Lewinella sp. 4G2: one gene and its partner. The protein of the gene in region 2 interacts with the protein of the main gene of each other region in a pairwise test. Links are inferred from orthologs where the notes say so. Each region holds a gene or a part of one and is shown on either strand. Other genes may lie near its edges.

Evidence for each region.
Region 1: the proteins of sucC (region 2) and sucD interact in binary tests that used the Escherichia coli proteins (3 or more experiments, as listed by UniProt). The link is inferred for Lewinella sp. 4G2 from one-to-one orthologs.

The regions. Positions count from the first base shown.
Region 1 is NZ_LVWJ02000014.1:357,385-368,367, forward strand. What follows is about bases 1-2,894. They hold sucD (succinate--CoA ligase subunit alpha), read right to left. Parts: upstream 1,937-2,894; coding sequence 1,064-1,936; downstream 1-1,063. Other genes in these bases: A3850_RS03160 (3-phosphoshikimate 1-carboxyvinyltransferase), read right to left, coding at 1-134; hisA (1-(5-phosphoribosyl)-5-[(5-phosphoribosylamino)methylideneamino]imidazole-4-carboxamide isomerase), read right to left, coding at 274-993; A3850_RS03175 (Ig-like domain-containing protein), read right to left, coding at 2,270-2,894. In the rest of the region: more of A3850_RS03175, read right to left, coding at 2,895-10,983. UniProt on the Escherichia coli protein: Succinyl-CoA synthetase functions in the citric acid cycle (TCA), coupling the hydrolysis of succinyl-CoA to the synthesis of either ATP or GTP and thus represents the only step of substrate-level phosphorylation in the TCA.
Region 2 is NZ_LVWJ02000014.1:2,877,116-2,888,118, forward strand. What follows is about bases 4,522-7,435. They hold sucC (ADP-forming succinate--CoA ligase subunit beta), read right to left. Parts: upstream 6,623-7,435; coding sequence 5,420-6,622; downstream 4,522-5,419. Other genes in these bases: A3850_RS12035 (hypothetical protein), read left to right, coding at 4,522-5,260; A3850_RS12045 (RDD family protein), read right to left, coding at 6,758-7,255; A3850_RS12050 (RDD family protein), read right to left, coding at 7,385-7,435. Outside these bases: metK (methionine adenosyltransferase), read left to right, coding at 1-619; A3850_RS12025 (hypothetical protein), read right to left, coding at 709-1,482; A3850_RS12030 (endo-1,4-beta-xylanase), read right to left, coding at 1,609-3,756; more of A3850_RS12035, read left to right, coding at 3,992-4,521; more of A3850_RS12050, read right to left, coding at 7,436-7,864; A3850_RS12055 (cryptochrome/photolyase family protein), read right to left, coding at 7,917-9,461; tnpA (IS200/IS605 family transposase), read right to left, coding at 9,860-10,348; A3850_RS12065 (glycosyl hydrolase), read left to right, coding at 10,541-11,003. UniProt on the Escherichia coli protein: Succinyl-CoA synthetase functions in the citric acid cycle (TCA), coupling the hydrolysis of succinyl-CoA to the synthesis of either ATP or GTP and thus represents the only step of substrate-level phosphorylation in the TCA.

The DNA of each region.
Region 1 (10,983 bases), 2.5 Mb from region 2 along the record:
GCCGCTAAACGATGAATGGGAAAATGCTCTTCCGTGAGCGCCCGAATGATCAGCGCACGGTTGGCAATGGATTTAGATCCTGTCAGTTGAATTTGCCCCTTCAGCGGGCCACCAGGGTAGGAAAGAGTAAGCATAAAAGTTGGGCTGGTTGGCTTCGGGCGAAACCCATTTTAAAGAACTGAGCCGGAAACAGGATTAGTCCGATTTCGCTGCAATTGGTTCGTTTATCACACCAATTTGGAGTTCTGAGGTTGCCGGTAAAACTACTGCGGCTTATTCTTGGTAGCCAACCAATTCTTCGAGGGAAATACGACCCTCATAAAAGGCCTTGCCCACGATAACTCCGTAGCAGCCAAGAGACTGGACGGCATCGAGGTCCGCGGTTGTAGCTACCCCTCCACTAGCAATCAGGTTAACCCGAGGATTCTCGGCGATGATCTGCCGGTACATAGCTTCGGAAGTACCCGCGAGCATCCCGTCTTTACTGACGTCCGTACAAATAGTGTAGCGCAAGCCCTGCTCTACGTAGTGGCGAATGAAATCATAAACGCCCAGGTCACTACTCTCCTCCCATCCGGATACGGCGATCTTCCCATTTTTCGCGTCTGAGCCAAGGATGATCTTCTCCGGTCCGTAGCGTTCGATCCAACCCATGAACACGTCGGGGTCCTTCACCGCTATCGTCCCACCGGTAACTTGGTGGGCACCGGAAGCGAAGGCGATGCGCAGGTCTTCGTCGGATTTCATTCCCCCACCCCAGTCAATCTCCAGGTTGGTGTGGCCAGCGATGCGCTCCAGTACTTTATGGTTGACGATCCCACCTCCACGGGCCCCGTCAAGGTCCACTACGTGAATTTTCGTCAGCCCGGCAGCCTCGAACTCCTTGGCCTGAGCGAGTGGGTCCTCATTATATACCGTCTTACGGCTATAATCGCCCTGAGAAAGGCGGACGCATTTCCCATCGATCAGATCAATGGCGGGGATGATATACATTTTCAGTCTGTAGTCTGTAGTCCGTAGTCTACAGACTGTGGACTACAGACCATAGACTAGAGACTAAGTTTTATCCTTTCAGCGCAGCCACCATCGTTTTACCAATATCTGCTGGTGACTTGACTACGTGGATGCCACATTCCGCCATGATTTTCATCTTGGCTTCGGCCGTGTCCTCGTGGCCACCTACGATGGCGCCGGCGTGGCCCATGGTACGACCCTTAGGCGCAGTCTGGCCGGCGATAAAGCCGACTACGGGTTTGGTGCCGTGTTCTTTAATGTAGTGGGCCGCATCCGCTTCCATGGTGCCACCAATCTCACCGATCATGACGATGGCATCCGTATCGGGGTCCTCCATCAGGAGTTTTACCGCGTCTTTAGTAGTCGTACCAATGATAGGGTCTCCACCGATTCCGATGCAGGTACTCTGGCCCATTCCGGCCTTGGTGATTTGGTCAACCGCTTCGTAAGTAAGGGTACCGGAGCGAGATACAATACCAATCCGGCCGGGATTGTGAATGAAGCCGGGCATAATGCCACACTTAGCTTCGCCAGGCGTCATTACGCCGGGGCAGTTGGGGCCGATGAGCGTCGTATCGTAATCATTGATGAATGACCGCACTTTCACCATATCCTGTACGGGGATACCCTCCGTGATACAAATGATGACCTTAATGCCGGCAGCGGCTGCTTCCATGATGGCGTCTCCAGCGAATGCGGGGGGAACAAAAATCACGGAGACATCCGCGTTCACCTTCTCTACTGCTTCCTTAACGGAGTTAAAGACCGGAACGCCGACGGCTTCCTGGCCTCCTTTTCCTGGGGTAACACCGCCTACCAAATTGGTACCGTATTCTTTCATCTGGCCGGCGTGGAAACCGCCTTCCTTACCAGTGATTCCCTGGACGATGATGTTTGAGTCTTTGCGTACTAGGACGGCCATATCTTTTAATTTTGCTTTGTTAGTATTGGTCTAGCGGGTCATTTGTTCGGAGAAAGCGCGCCTCAATTGGTGTTGCGTTTCTCTTCGCATTCGAAATTCCTACGAGAGTGAACTTCGTTTCAAGCAGCCAGTGTACTGACCCGGAGGTATGTTCCCGTAGATTGGCGGCGAAGGTAAGGAATTTCACGGCCTTAAGTTGGGCCTCTCATTGCTTTTCGTTTGAGCTTCGGCGCTTGCCTTCATGAGATTTATTGGCAGCGACCAAATCGCCTAAAGCAAAAATGCCCCGGCTACCTACTGGCGGCCGGGGCATTTCATTCGTCCAGCAACGACTTACCTGAGCACCACCATCTTCTTGGTTGCACTCCAGTCGCCACTCGTTACCGTGTACTTCAGTACGCCGGCGGCCTGCATCAATTCCGAACGGTCGAACGTCAGCGTGTTGATACCGGGCATGCCTTCCAGCGTCCGCGTGGCCAGCACCCGACCGCGTACGTCGCTGATCTCCAGCGTCGTCTCGCCGGCCTGAGCCAGTGTGAACGTGATTGTTGTTTGGTCCACAACCGGGTTGGGCGTGTTCTGGTACAACGCATTTTGCTGCGCGGACGCAGGTGCCGAGGTACGGACGAACGACAGACCCAACTGGCCCGGCGTACCGTACTCGTCAACCCCTTCCTGGTACACCAGGTCGTCCGTCAACTCGATCGCTTCGGACAACCGCACCGCGTTCACCGCGCGCACCGTCAGCGTGATCTCACCCTGCGTACGCACCGCAAAGCCGATCAGGCCCTCCGTCTCGTAGTTCAGGTTCAGACCACCCTGGCCCGTGACACTCACGTCCAGTAGCTCCAGGTCGCGGCCGAGATCGAGCGTACCCTGGAAGCCGTACAGATCTTCGTTCGTGAACGTCAGCTCGTGTGTCTGTCCGCTCTCCAACTTCGCGTCCTCCGTCTCTAGGTTCAGGCTCGTACGCCCTGCAGCGTTCAGCACGTTACCCATCTCGACGGCTACGAAGTCCGCGTCCAGGATGTTCGCCGCCAGGTCGTTCACGTTGTACACCTCGGGGAAGGTGTTCATCCACGTGTCCGCCGTCATCGCGAAGTCCGCGTTAACGAAGCGCCAGCTCTCACCCGTACGGTACATGTCGTCCAGACCCAGGATCACCCGTTGGATGGCCACCATGTCCAGCACGTTGATCAGACCGTCCTGCGTCACGTCCGCCGCCACGTAGTCGTACGCGTTGTCGAACGGTGCAATACCCAGGATCATGCGCGAGATGCGCACCACGTCGGATACTTTCACCGACTGCAGGTCGATCGCCACGGCGTGCGCCGGCGTGACCGTGTAGTCCATGCCACTCGGTACTTCCGTGAAGGCAAAGGCACCGTCGGCGTCCGTAGCCCGCATCACGTCCATGTCGTCGCCACCTGTCAGGGTCACTTCAACGTCGCTTACCGGCGCGGCGTCCTGCGTCAGGATCGTACCCGCTACCAGGTTGCCACCCGTTCCGCAGTCTACGTTGTCGCCCTCGTCCACCTGGATGAGCACCTGGCACGAAGCCGGGGCCACTTCACTGGCGTCGAGGTTGTCGCTGAACGCGTACACGTCCACCGAGACAAACTCACCGGCGTCGCTACAGAAGACCTTCAGGCCCGTCTGTTCCGCGGCCAGTTCGGCGCCGCCACCGGCCCGGACGATACCGTAGCTCGTCACTTCGTCACCGAAGCAGTCCACCAGCGGGGAGTTCGTCAGGAAGTCCGTCGCCCACACTTCGGCCATGGCCATCGTGCCTTCGTCGTTCATCTGCAGCGTGGCTACCAGCGTCTGGATACACAGCGGTACCGGAGCTACGTCGCCACATACGCTCAATGGTACGATCACCGGAGTGGCGTTGCCGCAACCGTCGATGGCCGTGATCCGGATGGCGTGGTCGCCGGCCGGTACGCCCGTGGCGTTGATCACGTAGTTGCCGTTGTCGGCGTCCGTGGCATCCAGCGTAATCACTACGCCGTCCACCGTGGCCGCTTCGAACGTACCCGTGAAGTTCGGATCGAGCTCCAGCTGGATACGTGGGGCCAAACAACCGTCAGTGGCCGTGAACGGCAGGCTGACGTCGGCCGTACAGCCGGGGATGCAGGCCGTCGGTGCGGCTACATCGACCACCGGTGAAGTCCGGTCGAAGACGTTGATCGTCTGCACGTAGGTGAACGATCCGCGGCCCGCGCTCGTCGCGTAGCCCGTCAGTTCGTTGTCGTCGTCATCGTTCGGCGTGAACTGCGCGTTGGCGCTGCCGCTCGTGAAGGCCAGGTCATCAGCCGTCGTTGCCGCGTTACCGCTCACTACGTTGAGGTAGAAGACCGACTCGTCGTCCACGTCCAGACCATCGCGCGTGATGAGCGTCGTGCCGCCCAGGGCGGGGTCGTACTCACACGTGTTGATGATGGTGTAGGTCGTCACGATCTGGTAGCACTCCTCACCGGCGGTGTTGAACACTTCCTCCGTGACGCTCGAGACAACGGGTGCGTCGCAGGCACCACCGGTGATGCTCAGCTCCTCGGCTTCGAACTCGTCCATACAGTCGAACGTCGTGGCGTCGCCCGGCAGCGTGATCTGGTAATCGTAGACACCCACGATCGTGATGAGCTGCGTACAGTTGTCGCCGCTCACGCCGCCCTGCGCGTCCGTGGCTACGTAGGACCGAACGGCCGTACCGATACCACACTCGTTGAGGTTGTTGACCACGAAGGTGCTCGTCACCTCGGACTCACAGGTCGAGACAATGCCCGGCGTCCCGAAGGCCGCGTCCAGCTCAGCGCTCGTCGCTTCCTCCAGGTTACCGCCCGGGATGGCCGCACCGAACTCGGAGCAGGTCAGCGTCACCGCGCTCGGCGCGATACAGGTCGGTACGTCGTTCACTTTGAGTTCCACCAGGACCTCACCCCAACAGGTGTTGGAGTTGCCGGCCTCGTCCGTCACCTCGAGGGTTACGAACTGGACGCCGAGGTCGTCACACGTGAAGGTCACCTCGTCGAAGAACTCCGTTGGCATATCCATCGTCGGAGCGAAGGCAATACCGTAGGTCAGGTTCGTCGAACAGTCGTCCTGCGAGCCTTTGTCGAACTGGGCCGGTGTCAGCGTGGCCGTGCCGCCGGGGCGGGAGAGGCTTACGTTGAGGCCGTTCTCACAGAAGGCGGCCGGTCCGCTGCCGTCCACGACCGTGAACGGTACGGTGGTCACCGTCTGGTTACCACACGCGTCGGTGGCCGTGTAGACGAAGGCGTAGTCACCCAGCGGCAGGGCGTCGGATAGCTCCGGCGCGCCGTTGGTCAGTTCAACCGGGTAGGCGCCGTACGGAGCCTGCGTCAGGTCACCCTCGGGGTAGATGGCTACCATCAGCTGTACGGCACTGCCGTCACAGGCGTCGAGGGCAGCTACGCCCGGTCCGTCGAGGCGGACGAAGGCAGCACACTCTCCCCCCACGTTGGTGCGGTAGGTCAGTTCATCGTCGAGGTTACCCTCGCCGTCGATGGTCATGCTCGGGCCGGAGAAGTCCGGTCCGGTCGTATCGCCCACTTTGACGAACTGGCTGAAGGTGCGTACGTCCGTCGGGTTACACCAGTCAACGACCGTGTAGGTGCGCTGGAACTTGACCGTGTTGGGGCAAGTCTGGATGGGGTTGGGCGAGTTCTCGTACGTCACGGCGATCATCGAACACATCGCATCGGCCGAGCCGAGGGAGAAGGTCCGCTCACCGAGCGTGAGTACGGGGTAGTCATCCTCTTCGGGAACGAACTCCAGCGGGGAATCCATATTACCACAGGCTTCAATCTCGACGACGGGCTCGATGCTCATCGCATCGAGGCTATCGAGCGTCGGGCGGTCGAAGGCGATCGTGAAGCTGGTCACGAGTTCGTCGTCGCCAGTCTGCTCGTCGGCGTTGAGCGGAGCACAGCCGTCGGCTTCGTTGGCGCGGAAGAAGCGCTCGATGACCGTCTGTCCACAACCATCGGCCGGGCGGGTGACGATATCGGAGACACACACTTCGATCTCGGAAGCACAGTTGTCGGTGAAGACCGGGATCATGGCCACGTCGGCGTCGGTGTTGTCAAACGGCGCGGGGCTGAGTACCGCCAGCAGTTGTGGGTCGATACTACCGTCGATGATCTGTCCGGCAGCGTCGACGCGGAAACACTTGCTCACATCCGGTCCGAGTTCGTTCACGTTGTTGGCATCTACGTCAGCGCACAGGAGACCTTCGGTGATGTTGTCAGGCGTCTCGACGAGTACCGGAGGCGTTTTGTCCTCGGCATTCACCGTACCCCAGCAGCGATCGAAGCCTACGATCGTCGCGCCGTCGGGCACGCTGACCATGTAGGTGTAAGTACCACAACCGTCGATGATGTTGCCGTTGCTCTCATCGCTGTCGTTGACGACGATGTCGAGTACCAGGTTCGGCATGACGGGCAGGTCACCAGTCAGTACTTGCTGGGCGATGAGTTCGAAGGAACAGTTGTCGTCCAGCGTAACGTTGATCTGGCTGATGCAAGCAACATTCGCAGTGTCGGGGACAACGTTGATGTCAACGAATGCCGTATCGATCAAGCCATTCTCATCAATAACCAAGACGCAGAAGCTGTCAGCGCCCAGGTAGTTGAGATCAGGCGTGTACTCAACGCAACCCGTTTCAAGGTCGACGTTGGTGATACTTCCATTATCTGGATCGTCACAGCTACCCAGTTCTACCAGTTCTCCCGTCAGTTCACTCAGGTCGACACAGACGGTGACCGGGATGTTCTGGAAGGTGGTTACGCTGATGAATTCTGGAATGATTGGGCCTGTGCTTAAGTAAAGCGTGGCCATCGCCATTGCGGGATCATCGACGTTGCTATCGGTAATACCGTAGGGTACTACTTCCGTGCCTACGAAGCCGGGCAGCGGTTCGTAAACGTAACTACCATCGGCGTTCAACGTAAGGATACTTCCGCTCGGTAGCATAAATGGTACACCAATTGTAATGGCGTTGCCTTCACTGTCCGTTGCGGAAGTGACCATCTGGTCATCACCTTCGGGGTCGAAGTCATTCGTCAGGATGTTGCCCGACTGGTCTACCCCGGCGGGGCCGACGCTGACGTCGTCACTGGCAAAGGTTTGGTTACCGAAGTCTGGTAGGATGTTGATACTAAGTGAAGCACCGTCAGTCAATCCGTCCTCATCCTCGATTTCGTACTCCGCCAGCACTTCACCAATGAAGTTGGCTTCGGGAATGAATTCGAAGCTACCATCAGGATTTAGTGTCAGCGTTCCTGCTGGGATGGTGTCCCCGTTGAAACTGATACCAAATACTGGAGTGGGTACGCCAAGCGTCAATACGTCGTCTACCTCCCCATCGCCGTCAAGGTCGGCGAGGCTGCTGACTACGGTGACTTCCTGGCCTTCAGGATCGAAGTCGTTAGGATCAATTACGTTTCCTCCAACAGTTACACCTTGCTCCGTAGTAGCTACGTCGTCAACGGCAACTGGTGGTTGCGGTACGTTTGGATCATTCCCTCCAAATACTTCGATGGTAAGTGTGGCCTGGTCTGAAGCAGGGTTGTCATTGTCGTCAATAACTCCGTAGATCAGGCTGACAGATCCAGTAAAGTCGAGTTCCGGAACGTAGAGGTAAGTACCATCCGCGTTCAACGTAATAACACCGGCACGTACAGTCTCACCATCGCTATTCACACCGAATACTGGAGTCTCGACACCTACCTGTACGGTATCATCAATCATTCCGTCACCATCAAGATCAACGATCAGGAGGTTAAGTTCCTGATTATCTCCCTCTGGGTCAAGATCATTCGTTGGAATTGAGCCTTCAACTGGCGTGTTGATCGGGGTTACATCCACATCATTGACTGCGACCGTAATGTTGGTTGGTGCCAGCGTGGTGAGGTAGAGCGTGGCCATGTCCGTGGCGGGCATGTCCGTGTTGCTGTCAACGAGACCGTACGGGATGGCTTCCGTGCCTACGAAGCCAGGAGCTGGCGTGTAGTCGTAGGATCCGTCCTCGTTGATCGTGATCGTGCTTCCACTTGGCAGCGTGTACTCTACGCCAACCATGATCGTATCACCGTTACTATCCAGAGCGAAGGTGACCGTTTGGTCGTCTCCTTCCGGATCGTTGTCGTTGTCGATCACGTTACCGGCCAGTGGCTCACCGGCGGGGCCGATGTTGACGTCGTCGTTAGCGAAGGTCTGGTTGTCGTCCGCGTTCGGCGTGACGCTGATGCTCAACGTTGCACCGTCGGTCAGCATGTCCTCGTCTTCGATCTCGTAGTCGAGGTTCACTTCACCAACGAAGTTCATCTCAGGATCAAAGTCGTAGCTACCGTCTTCGTTCAGTGTCACTACACCGGCGACGACCGTGTCACCGTTGGTATTCACACCAAAGATCTCCGTCGGAACGCCTAGGACCAGCGTATCGTCATTGATGCCGTCTCCGTCCGTATCGGCTACGCCGTTCGTCAGGGTCAGCATTTGACCTTCGGGATCGTAGTCATTCGTAGAGACCAGTTCGCCGCTAACGTTGACGTCTTGCTCCGTGGAGTTATTGTCGTCAATCGCAACGGGTGGCTGCGGTGTGCCGGGATCGTCCGATGGAATGATGGAGATACTGATCTCAGCGTCATCCGTAGCGGGGTTGTCGTTACCGTCAATCGCAACGTAGCTACCGGGGATCTCTCCAAAGAAGCCAGGCTCGGGAGTGAACTCGTAAGTGCCGTCAGGGTTGACCGTGATCTCACCACCGACGACTACCATACCGTCTTCGTCGATGCCGAAGATTGTTGTCGGAGTTCCGAGGGTTACGGTATCATCTGGCATGCCGTCACCATTGGTGTCGAACAATACGGAGTTGACCATCTGGTCGTCCCCTTCCTGGTCGGAATCGTTGGTGAGCAGGTTACCCGTTGCTGGTGTATCCTCCGGTGTGTTGATGATGTCGTTCTCGGCGATCGTGGCGTTCGGCGGTGCGAGCGTCGTCAGGTAGAGCGTGGCCATGTCCGTGGCGGGCATGTCCGTGTTGCTGTCAACGAGACCGTACGGAATGGCTTCCGTGCCTACGAAGCCAGGAGCTGGCGTGTAGTCGTAGGATCCGTCCTCGTTGATCGTGATCGTGCTTCCACTTGGCAGCGTGTACTCTACGCCAACCATGATCGTATCACCGTTACTATCCAGAGCGAAGGTGACCATCTGGTCGTCTCCTTCCGGATCGTTGTCGTTGTCGATCACGTTACCGGCCAGTGGCTCACCGGCGGGGCCGATGTTGACGTCGTCGTTAGCGAAGGTCTGGTTGTCGTCCGCGTTTGGCGTGACGCTGATGCTCAACGTTGCACCGTCGGTCAGCATGTCCTCGTCTTCGATCTCGTAGTCGAGGTTCACTTCACCAACGAAGTTCATCTCAGGATCAAAGTCGTAGCTACCGTTATCGTTCAGTGTCACTACACCGGCGACGACCGTGTCACCGTTGGTATTCACACCGAAGATCTCCGTCGGTACGCCGAGGACCAGCGTGTCATCATTGATGCCGTCTCCGTCCGTATCGGCTACGCCGCTCGTCAGGGTCAGCATTTGACCTTCGGGATCGTAGTCGTTGGTAGAGACCAGCTCGCCGCTAACGTTGACGTCTTGCTCTGTAGAGTTATTGTCGTCAATCGCAACGGGTGGCTGTGGTGTGCCGGGATCGTCCGATGGAATGATGGAGATACTGATCTCGGCGTCATCCGTAGCGGGATTGTCGTTGCCGTCAATCGCAACGTAGCTACCTGGAATCTCTCCTACGAAGCCAGGCTCGGGAGTGAACTCGTAGGTACCGTCAGGGTTGACCGTGATCTCACCACCGACAACCACCATACCGTCTTCGTCGATGCCGAAGATCGTGGTTGGAGTCCCGAGGGTTACAGTGTCATCCGGCATGCCGTCACCATTAGTGTCGAACAGTACGGAGTTGACCATCTGGTCGTCTCCCTCCTGATCGGAGTCGTTGGTGAGCAGGTTACCCATTGCTGGTGTATCCTCCGGCGCGTTGATGATGTCGTTCTCAGCGATCGTGGCGTTCGGCGGTGCGAGCGTCGTCAGGTAGAGCGTGGCCATGTCCGTGGCGGGCATGTCCGTGTTGCTGTCAACGAGACCGTACGGAATGGCTTCCGTGCCTACGAAGCCAGGAGCTGGCGTGTAGTCGTAGGAGCCATCCTCGTTGATCGTGATCGTGCTTCCGCTTGGCAGCGTGTACTCTACACCAACCATGATCGTATCACCGTTGCTATCCAAGGCGAAGGTGACCATTTGGTCATCGCCTTCCGGATCGTTGTCGTTGTCGATCACGTTACCGGCCAGTGGCTCACCGGCGGGGCCGATGTTCACGTCGTCGTTAGCGAAGGTCTGATTGTCATCCGCGTTCGGTGTGACCGTGATGCTCAGCGTAGCACCGTCGGAAAGCATGTCTTCGTCTTCGATCTCGTAGTCGAGGTTCACTTCACCAACGAAGTTCATCTCAGGATCAAAGTCGTAGCTACCGTCTTCATTCAGTGTAACTACACCGGCGACGACCGTGTCACCGTTGGTGTTCACACCGAAGATCTCCGTCGGTACACCGAGGGCCAATGTATCGTCATTGATACCGTCTCCGTCCGTATCGGCAACGCCGCTCGTCAGAGTCAGCATTTGACCTTCAGGATCGTAGTCATTCGTAGAGACCAGTTCACCGCTGACGTTGACGTCTTGCTCCGTAGAGTTATTGTCGTCAATCGCAACGGGTGGCTGTGGTGTGCCAGGATCGTCCGCGGGGATGATGGAGATGCTGATCTCGGCGTCATCCGTAGCGGGATTGTCGTTGCCGTCAATCGCAACGTAGCTACCTGGAATCTCTCCTACGAAGCCAGGCTCGGGAGTGAACTCGTAGGTACCGTCAGGGTTGACCGTGATCTCACCACCGACAACTACCATACCGTCTTCGTCGATGCCGAAGATCGTGGTTGGAGTCCCGAGGGTTACAGTGTCATCCGGCA
Region 2 (11,003 bases):
CAAAGTGAAGCGGGCCCAGAAGAAATCTATCCAGAAACTCTTCACTAAGGACATCACCTACCACGTCAACCCCACTGGCAAATTCGTGATCGGTGGCCCCCACGGCGATACCGGTCTGACCGGCCGTAAGATCATCGTCGATACCTACGGCGGTAAGGGTGCCCACGGCGGTGGCGCCTTCAGCGGTAAGGATCCGAGCAAAGTGGACCGGTCCGCCGCCTACGCGACCCGCCACATCGCCAAGAACCTCGTAGCTGCCGGTGTGGCCAGCGAAGTGTTGGTGCAGGTGAGTTACGCCATTGGCGTTGCCGAGCCTACCAATATCTACGTCAATACCTACGGTTCGGCTAAAGTGAAACTCACCGACGCACAGATCGCCGACAAGGTGATGGAGGTCTTCGACATGCGCCCCTACGCCATCGAAAAGCGCCTCAAACTGCGGAAGCCGATCTACTCCGATTCCGCTGCCTACGGGCACATGGGCCGGACGCCGGAAAAGAAGACCCTCACCTTTAAGGACGGCTCGGGTACCACTAAAACCATTAAGGTGGAGACCTTCACCTGGGAAAAGCTGGACTACGTAAAGCGTGTGCAGAAAGCTTTTAAGATCAAGGCGTAAGTCTGCTTTCCTGCCAAATAGAAAAGCCCCTTCCGAGTAAATCGGAAGGGGCTTTTTTATTAATCGTTACCAAGGCGTAGTTGGGCCGTTTAAAGCTTAATAAAGTTCCGCGTCACTGCTTGTCCGTCCGCGCGTAAACGAATGGCATATTCACCGGCGGCCAGCGCTGAGAGGTTGAACTTCCGGACGTCTCCCTTATAGTGGCGTATCTCACGGCATTCCATATTGAAGACAGTCACATCGGAGAAGGTAGGTAAGTCGTCACCCGAGATGGTGACGGGTCCACTGCGGTAGGGGTTGGGAAAGATATTGACTCGCGCGCCCCAATCAGGTTCAGCGGCTGTAGGCGTAAAGATGCCAGAGGGGGCCTCCGTGTAAGTCAGACGCCCGGGGATCGTATCAAAAGGTTGCGGCTGGAAAGTATCCTGATCACCAAATTCCGGTGCATTCATGCCCCTAAAGTAGATGGGGGAGTCCCCTTCTTTTTTGTCCTCCCGGCTAAAGCACAATTCCAGCATCACAGCGCCGGGTGCAACGGTAAAGCCGCGTGCCGTCTCGGATACAAATGAGACATTGAAGCTGGCCGGATCGGTAGAGGAGATCATTGCGTCGTTACCCACGAAATTGAAGGGGTTGTCGCCCAGCCGGGCTTCGGCGAAATCAAGCGCATCGCCGTCCCAACTCAGCGAGAATTGCATGGCGGCGATGTTATCCGGAAAGGAATCCGCGATGACGGGAATACAGACGATCGGGTCAGCGGTGATGATTTCAACCGTCGGGATGCGAATCGTGATGTCCGCTTGGGCGGACAACGAGGTACTCAGGCCACAAAAGACCAAAAGAGGTAAAAAATACTTGTTCATAGTGTTGTTGTGACTAAGGCTGTCCGCAACTCTGGACGAAATTTTAGGCTTAAGGTCACCCAAAGGTAAGCAACCGCTTTCATCACCAGGATGAAAGCGGTTGCTGCGAATCAATTCAGAAATGACTTACCAACGGATCACTTGCTCCGTTCCCGTCCGCACGCCATCGGTAAACCGCAGTTGGTAGCTGCCAGCGTTCAGGTAGATATCGAGGGTAGTGGCGCCGTGGCGCAGGGTGCCTTCCCAAATCTGGCGGCCGCTTACGTCGTAAAGGGTAGCCTCCAACTGTAGGGGCAGGTTGTTGCTGAGGGTGATCGCCCCCCGCCCGGGGTTGGGAAAAATGCTGACGCTACCCGTAGGTAGTTGTGGCCTTTCCGTACTGGTCAGCAATTGCGCGCAGTCCAGCGTCATATCGCTGTCTTCAGTCAGATTCATGCGGGTGGTCACTTCCTGGTCGCCACACATCAGGGTGATGGTGTACTCCCCCTTGAAGCCCCGGAGATCGGCCTGGCCGGACCCGTTGGTCGTTACCGTTTCGTCCGTCCACCAGTCGTTAAAGACGAGGTCGGTAAAGACCTTGTGGGTGGGGCGTTTTTCCCAGTTGGCGTAGTAGAGGTTAGCGCCCCGGTTCTGCCAGGTATCGACGTCCCACCAGTTCCAGAACATGAAAGCGTCCATACTCGGGTGGCTAAATGTCATCGTGAGGTAGTCCCGTAGGTAAGCTTTAGCCAGGGAGGTGTCCGTTGGCGTCCGCATATCAAATTCCGTGATCTTTTGGTCGAGTTGGAAACGGTTGTAGAAGTCATCGTAGATGTCCTCCACTTCGTAAATGCTATTGGGGCTACCACCGATGTGGGCCTGGAAGCCGATACCGGTGATGGGTGCGTCGGCGTCCACGATCTCCTGTACGAAGGATTGATACTGGTCGTAGATCAGGCTGCCAATTTCATTCTTGGCGCTGATGGTTACGTAGTCATTCAGGACCAGTTCTGCCTCCAGGGCGAGCTCCCGGGCGCGCTTAAATACCTCGGCGTAGATCTCGCGGCCAGTCTCGTAACCGGGGGTGCCCTTCAGAGCGCCTTCCAGGCTGCGGTTGGTATTGATCTCGTTGATGACATCCCAGTCTGTGACGGGCACGTCGAAGTTTTCGGTCTCCAGCATTTTGACCAGGTGGTTTTCGATCTGAGCCTTGAGGTAGTCCGGGTCGCCGGCGTTGTTCTCCATGCGGAAGGGCATATTGTCCCAGCCCGGCCACAGCAATACGTGGCCGCGCATGTGGATGTTACGGTCGGCGAGGTAGCTCACGGTGCGGCGCATCTGGGAGTTGGTGGTCACCCACTGTTGTTCCCAACCCGGCCATTTGAAGTCATTCTCAAAAACGATCGCGTTGAAACCATGCCCTTTCCCGTCCAGGTCAAAGAGGTTGCGGACGAACGTCTGAGAGTAACGCTGGCCACCGGGGAAGCGCGAGCCAGCTACGGCCGTACCGAACTTGAACTCGTGGTTCTGCATATTCACGGCCACGTCGGCGTTGCTGAGGGGCGAGCCATCTACGTCCAGCACGGTCAGGTTGAGGTCGGCTTTGCGGATGTTCTCGATCCGCTGAGCGGCTTCGGCGCGCCAGGGGGCGTCGGCTTCAAAACCTCCGTATTCGCTGACGTTCAGGTTTTCGGGAAGCAATTCCAGGGGAACATCCTGGCCGTAGTTGATCACGGCGAGGCCACCAATTTGCACGTTCTGAGCGCGGTAACCTACGTGGAGGCCGAAAACCAGGTTTTCTTTCGGATAGGTGCTCTGGGCGTCGATCCGGATGAAGTAGCGGCGCCAGGTTTCGTCTAGATCAATGGGGATTTCAAATTCCTTGCGGAAGTCCGTAGACCGCTCAATGAAGAGGTTGGCCCTGGCCGTCGCGTCGTTCGTTGCGTTGGGTTTAGCGCGAAGGTAGATCACGTAAAGCACCTTATCCCCCTGCTGAATGGGTTCCTGGTTCACCACATTCCACCCGGCCTCGTAGGCAAAGGGAAAGGAGCGGCTTACCCGCAGGTTGATCAGTTCCGAAAACTCCTGCCCGGTCACGGGTTCCGAGGTGCGGGCCAAATTGTAGGCACCCGATCTGCGGCGGTAATCATCCTCGTTATCGTAATAAGGATAGGTCGCGTCGGGCAACGTGAACTGGACGCTCAGGAAGTCAACTAAACCGGTCAGGTACTCATCCGGCTGGGCCGAAAGCGAGGCGGTGCTCAGGAGGAATAGGGCGAGTAAGATCTTCTGCATGGATCGAGATAATTTAGAAACAAAGGTAAGTCCGCTGCCAGCCTTCCCGCTCATTTTGCGGTCACGGTTTCTGACGCAAAGCGGACTCGCGGACCTTTTCCAAGTATTCAGGTTCGACGCCCGTCTAAAATCGAAAATCTAAAATCCAACGTCTGGAAGATGGCGCTGCCGCAGGTGCAAAGAAATTGGGGCCTAAAGGATCGGGCTTATCCGTGCGGACAATACTTTTACGCGAATGATCCGACCCATGTTCAAGTACACTTCCCCGCTTTTGCCGATCCTCGCCGTATTAATCCTTTCCCTCGTCGGTTGCAAAACGGACGATCAGGTTGGGGACGTCAGCTCGGGGACCAGTACCCAGGTTGCACCACCTACTCCCACAGCACCTGCGGCAGCGCCCATTCCGTATACCTTCGAACCGGGTATCCGCTTTGGCCGGATGGATTACTTCACCCGCCCCGAAGACCTGAATTTTCTCTACCCAAATAAGCTGATCAAGGCCAAGATTCACGTCGGTGAGGGGCAGTTTGTGGACGGATACCGCGTGCAGAGCGGACGGGAAACTGAATTTGAAGTGCTGCTGCCCAGTGAGGAAATGGGGCTGCCGACGATGTCCATCAAGGTTTTTCGGAAGGGCGGGCCGTGGAAATTCGCCGGCACCAACGTAGGTGTAGGCACACCCCTCGACGCGCTGATTGAAGCTAATGGCGACCACTTCGAATTCTCCGGTTGGGGCTGGGATTACGGTGGCGCCATCACGAATTGGAAGGGCGGAAACCTAACGGGATTACGTGGCTCGCTAATGTTCGAGCAGGAGATCCTGGAGCTGGATACCATCCCGGAAACGCTCTACGGAGACCATACCGTGAGTACGGCAGATGACCGCCTGTTCGGACTGGGCGTGCACCTGGAGGAGATCCAATTCACCTTCGATGACCCCGCTACCATCAAAGGAAGCCTGCTGAAAACCAAGGACAATAGCATCGTGCCCGGCGTCCGCCTGGGGGATATTTACGGAGGCACCACCGTTGCCGAATTCAAGGAAAAATTTGCCGGCGAATACGAAGTAGCCGACTTCGACGAACCCGGCGGTCTGGTACTAAAAGGCTACCGCGTCTACCCAAATACCGCCAACGAATTCCTGATCGCCTTCCCTGAGGAGAACCCCTACGAAGCAAAGGAACTCCGCATCCAACTGGAGCGCGCGGATAGCAACTGGAAGGTAGCGGGCACGAACGTGGGCGTCGGCAGCACCCTCGCCGAAGTGCAACTAGCCAACGGCAAACCCTTCGAACTGATGAGCTACAACTGGGAAAACGCCGGCGAAGTGATGGACTGGGACGGCGGCCACCTCAAAGGCACCTTCCTCTTCATCGGCGATGCCTTAACTGCAGACGGCAAGCGATTGGAGTACAATGAGGAAATGCAGATCCTAAGTAATGATAGGAAACTACGGGAGTTGATGCCGGTGGTTAGTAAGATTGACCTATACCTGGCGGAGTGAGGACTTGGTGCTTTGGTATTTTGGTGCTTTGGTCCAAAGCACCAAAATACCAAAGCACCACCACGAAGTAGCAGCGTAGCTAAAGCACCCCTAACTAAATAAGAAAGCCCCCGACGACACATTGTCACCGAGGGCTTTCTATTTCTGTAATCCAGCGCTTTACGCCAGCACCGACTTCACCACGTCAGCCGCATCCTGCAGCGTAATGGCGGACTTCACGTTCAGTCCAGATTCGTCGATCATCTTCTTAGCTTCCACGGCATTGGTACCCTGGAGACGCACGATGATGGGAACCTTGATGTCACCAATGTTTTGGTAGGCATCGATGACACCCTGAGCGACGCGATCACAGCGGACGATGCCGCCGAAGATGTTGATGAGGATGGCTTCCACCTTGTCATCGCGCAGGATCATGCGGAAGGCTTTCTCCACGCGTTCGGCGTCGGCCGTACCCCCTACGTCGAGGAAGTTGGCGGGCTCGCCACCGGAGAGCTTGATGATGTCCATCGTCGCCATCGCGAGGCCGGCACCGTTAACCATGCAGCCGACGTTGCCGTCGAGGTTAACGTAGTTGAGGCCGTATTCGCCGGCTTCCACTTCGGTGGGGTCTTCTTCGGTCTTGTCGCGCATGGCGGCAATGTCCTTGTGGCGGTAAAGCGCGTTGGCGTCGACGCTGAACTTACAGTCGACGGCGATGATCTCGTCGTTGGCGTTGTGCAGGGTAGGGTTGATCTCGATCAAAGCGGAGTCCGCACCGAGATAGGCGGCGTAGAGCTTGTAGATGAACTTGGTCATGTTCTTGAACGCCTGGCCGGAGAGACCAAGGTTGAAGGCTACTTCCCGGGCGTTGAAACCCTGGAGACCGAGTTCTGGATCGATGTAGGTCTTGTGAACGAGCTCGGGCGTTTCTTCCGCAACGGCCTCGATGTCCATACCACCCTTGACGGAGTGGATGATGACGTTTTGCTTGCGGGCACGGTCCATGAGGATGGATACGTAGTATTCCTTACAGGCGTCAAAGTCGGGAGCGTATGCGTCTTCGGCGACGAGGATCTTGTTGACTTGCTTGCCTTCGCCGTCCATTCCACCGGGGGTCTGGGGCGTTTTGAGCTGCATGCCTAAGATGTTGGAGATGTGCTCCTTGGCCTCGTTGCGGTTCTTGGCCAGTTTTACTCCACCGCCCTTACCGCGGCCACCGGCGTGGATCTGCGCCTTGATGACAGCGAATTCGCTGCCGGATTCCGCGCTGAGTTTATCGTAATTGGCCATGGCTTCTTCCACCGTGTCGGCTGCGTAGCCCTTCTGGATGGGGACGCCGTACTTTTCGAGGATGGATTTGCCTTGGTATTCGTGGAGGTTCATATGTGGGCTATTGTATTTAGCGGGTTGGTTACCGGGCGCGAAGATAGTTCGCGGCGGCTTATCTATTAAGGCTTCAGCTTAGGGGATGTTGAGTAGCTACGGGAAAATCAACGCAGGAGCGATGGAAATTCGGCATTAGTCCCAATTGGAGGTTCCCCGTGACTTATCGCTCTCATCAATCACGATGGTTTTGGACCATTTGTCGTGCCAGCCGATGATGGGCTCTTTGCCCAGAAAGCTGAGAGGATCGAAGGGGACAATTCTGCTAATCGTCCGAATCATGATGTCTTCCATGGACACCGGATTGCCATCCCGCTTCACCGTCCTTGTTTTGGTGATCATCTTGCCCAGTGATTTGCCTTCGAGCAGACCTTCGGTAAGTGGGTAATAGATGATGATCAGTAGCGCGCCGAGCAAGTAGTCCGTAATCTGATTGTTCTCATCGAATAGGGCGGTATCCAAAATTTCAGGATAAATGGCACCTAAAATAACTCCGATAACTAGGCCAAGCACGGTGTACCCCGCGTAATCAATGAGGTAATTCAAAAAGCGTTTGCCGCGGCTGGCGATGGGGAAGTTTTCGTAGGGGGTGGTGTCGGAGAAGCCTTGGTCTAGGAGGGTGTCGTTTAGCATTTCTAGGTGGGGTGTGGTTTAAATGTAAGCAGATTTTCGAAGTCATAGGCTGACATACATCTCAAGGGAAGGCCCATGCACCGACCGACTAATTCTATTTTTATAGCCCGAGCCTTAACAGTATTGCTATCAAAGTAGGTCCTCATTTAAGACAGATCCCACTTCAATCACCAGCGTCTGACTGTAACGGTCGTGTAAGCCAATAGGCCGTTCGTCTCCAAAATAGGACAGCAGTTCCAGTGGGATCAGCCGGCAAAGTGACCGTTTTAACACCTGAGTAAAAGAGATTTTTGAACCATCAAGTCGGACAGCACGTGTTTTGGTTATAAGCTTCCCGAGAGACCGGCCACTCAGTAGTGATTCACTGATCACGTAATACAAAAAGTACAGAAGAAGGTAGATCAAGCCAGGCAAATGGCTATCGATGAAAATAAGAGCCTCCGCCGAGAGAAATTGATGAAGCGTTACCATCATCAACCAGTACGTCAAGGTTGAGAAGAAAAAATAAAACAGAAGGTCCAGTGCGAATGCATAAGCTCGGCGTTGCTTCGAGGCAATCATTATGATACGCGAATCGCTCGCTAAATCTCCGTCTAGTGTTTCTCGCATGTCAGCTGCATTTGCTGACCATGAAGGTAAGCATCGTCTAATCAGCTGCTACCTACAACTCCTCCCGGTGCGCCTTCACCCACTCCGCCCGCTCCAAAATGGCGGCTTTCTCTTCCCCATCCTTTTTGTCCCAGGTCCGGTACATGAAAGCCATGCGAAAATTCTTCTCAAACTTGTCACGGTGGCGCTCCAGGAAATCCCAGTAAAGGGAGTTGAAGGGGCAGGCCTTTTCGCCGACTTTCTTCTTGTGGTCGTAGTGGCAGTTCTTACAGTAGTCGCTCATCTTGTTGATGTAGTTGGCGCTGCTGCAGTAGGGTTTGGTAGCGATTAGACCGCCGTCGGCGCGTTGGGACATCCCCCTCGTATTGGTGATTTCCACCCATTCAATCGCATCGATGTAGACGCCGAGGTACCAGGCATCGACGTCGTCCGGGTGGGCACCGAGGACGAGGGCGAAGTTCCCCGTCACCATTAAGCGTTGGATGTGGTGGGCGTAGGCGTTGTCCAGGCTCTGGTTAACGGCGTGGGAGAGGCAGTTCATCTTGGTGTCGCCCGTCCAGTACCACTTGGGGAGGCTAAGCTGGTGGTCCAGGTCATTTTTGTAGGAGAACTCCGGCATCTTGGCCCAGTAGACCCCGCGCATGTATTCCCGCCAGCCGATGATCTGACGGACGAAGCCCTCTAGTTGGTTAAAGGTGATCTCGCTGCTTCGTTTGCGGTAGGTCTCGATGGCCGCGTCGATCACCTCCTTTGGAGAAATCATCTTGAGGTTCATCGCGAAACTCAAGTTAGCGTGATAGAGGAGGGGGTGCTTCTCCGTCATCGCATCCTGGTAGGTGCCGAAGAATTGGAGGCGGTTATCGCAGAAATCGTGCATCGCCTCCAGGCACTCGTTGCGGGTGACGGGGTAGGTGAAAAGGTTATCACGCATCCGCCCCATAGTTTCGATCCCGTTGCGTTCGATCATGGCGACGATGTCGCTGGCGTCCCGCTCGAAGATGCTGGCTTCGGGGAAAACAATGTCCTTGGGCAGGGAGCCCCGATTTTCCTGGTCGTAGTTCCACGTCCCGGTTTCTGGCTCGCCGGAGGGATCCATTAATACCTGATGGCGCTTGCGCATTGTCCGGTAGAAGGTCTCCATGAGGTAGGTCTTCTTCCCCTTGAAGATCTCCTCCAGGTCGTCGCGGGTGGACATAAAGTGTTCGGTATCTACCACTTCGATTACTCCTCCAAAACTTTCTGATAATGATTTAAGCTCTTCGTCTAGCCGGTATTCATCCGGTAGCTGGTAGCCCAACTTCTTAGCGCCGATTTCCTCAGCGAGCGCTAGCAGGTTATCGCTAATGGATTCCAGTTGCGCCTCCCGCGTTTCATCGAGCGTTCGGTATACGACTTGGTGGCCGGCGTCCCGAGCCCACTCCGCGAAGTGCCGCATCGCCAGGAAGAACCCCGTGATCTTCTGGACGTGGTGCTTTGTATACGTCGCCTCCGACCAGGTTTCGAAGAGGGCGTAGGTGACGTCGTCGTCGACTTCGTTGAACCAGCTGTGGTGTTGGTTGAGTTGGTCGCCGAGGATGAGGCGGAGGGTTTTGGGCATGGGGTGGTTCCTTTTTTGGTGGAACGGTGGGGTGGGGGTTTGGTTTTTTGGGAGGGTGGGTTTAGAAGTCATCGAAAGCCCAGGGTCTTCAGCCTTCGGCTTCGGGACCCTGGGTTTCGGGGGACCCCTTCAGGGTCTAACGTTCTAAGTGTCATCGAAAGCCCAGGGTCTTCAGCCTTCGGCTTCGGGAACACGGGTTACGGTGACCTGTTCAGGGTCTAGCGCCGTAGGTGTCATCGAGTACCCAGGGTCTTCAGCCTTCGGCTTCGGGACCCTGGGTTTCGGGGGACCCCTTCAGGATCTAGCGTCCTAGGTGTCCTCGAATACCCAGGGTCTTCAGCCTTCGGCTTCGGGACCCTGGGTTAAGGGGGACCCCTTCAGGGTCCTGTGTGCCCGTACTAGGCAGCCAGTACTTCAGGGTCTGGTGGGAAGAGGTATCGTAAATCGAACTCTACGCCATGCCTAGTTAGCAGACCGATTAATTCACTCTGAAAGGAGCTATTTCGCGCTGAGGAAGCGTGGTGAAGCTTTTGATTTTCCACGTATTCCGTCAGCTCATCGAGGTTCGCGTAGTGGGCGGAGAATGATGCGAAGCCATTTTGCCACCCGATCCAATCGTAGTGAGAGTGGCGTAATTTTATGTACTTGGTCGACTTCTTCTTGACCTCCCGAATCAACTCTGCTATCGACCGTGTCCGCGGTAGCGTATGGATGATGTGGACGTGGTCCTCTACGCCATTGATACGAATGACGTGGCTATCCAACGTCTTAAGAATCCGTGTCATCTCGCGATATAAGTCGGGCTCGAACTCAGAAGATATTAGCGGCCTCCGGTATTTGGTGGAGAAGACCGAATGAATGACGATCCGGGAAAGTGATTGTGCCATGCTGCTGTAGTTTTGTTTGTTTTTCACGTAATATTAAACATAATTCTATAAATAAACACGAATTGTGTCAAATTTACTGAGTTGGACCCTGAAAGGGTCCCCATTAGCCCAGGGTCCCAAGGTCCGAAGGACCGACGACCCTAGGCGAATTATCCACCCCATCCCTATCTTCCCCCTCAAATCACGCCCAAAATGCGCTACCTCCTCCTCCTAGCCCTCCTCCTCGCCCAAATCCCCTTCCCCCAATCACTCGGCACCCGCGTCAGCGCCCAGGAACTGGAGGCGATGGCGAAAACCAGTTCCCTCCAATTCCGCAACATCGGACCCTTCCGCGGCGGGCGATCGTGTGCCGTGACGGGCGTGGCGGGCAAGCCGAACCTCTACTATTTCGGGGCAACCGGCGGCGGCGTTTGGAAGACCAAGGACGGTGGCCAGACCTGGACGAACGTTTCCGACGGCTATTTCGGCGGCTCCGTCGGGGCGATCGCGGTGGCACCCAGCAACCCGAACGTACTCTACGTTGGGGGCGGGGAGAAGACGGTGCGCGGAAACGTCAGCTACGGCTACGGAGTCTGGAAATCGATCGACGGGGGGAAATCGTGGCAACAAACGGGGCTCAACAACTCGCGCCACATCGGCCGCATCCGCGTGGACC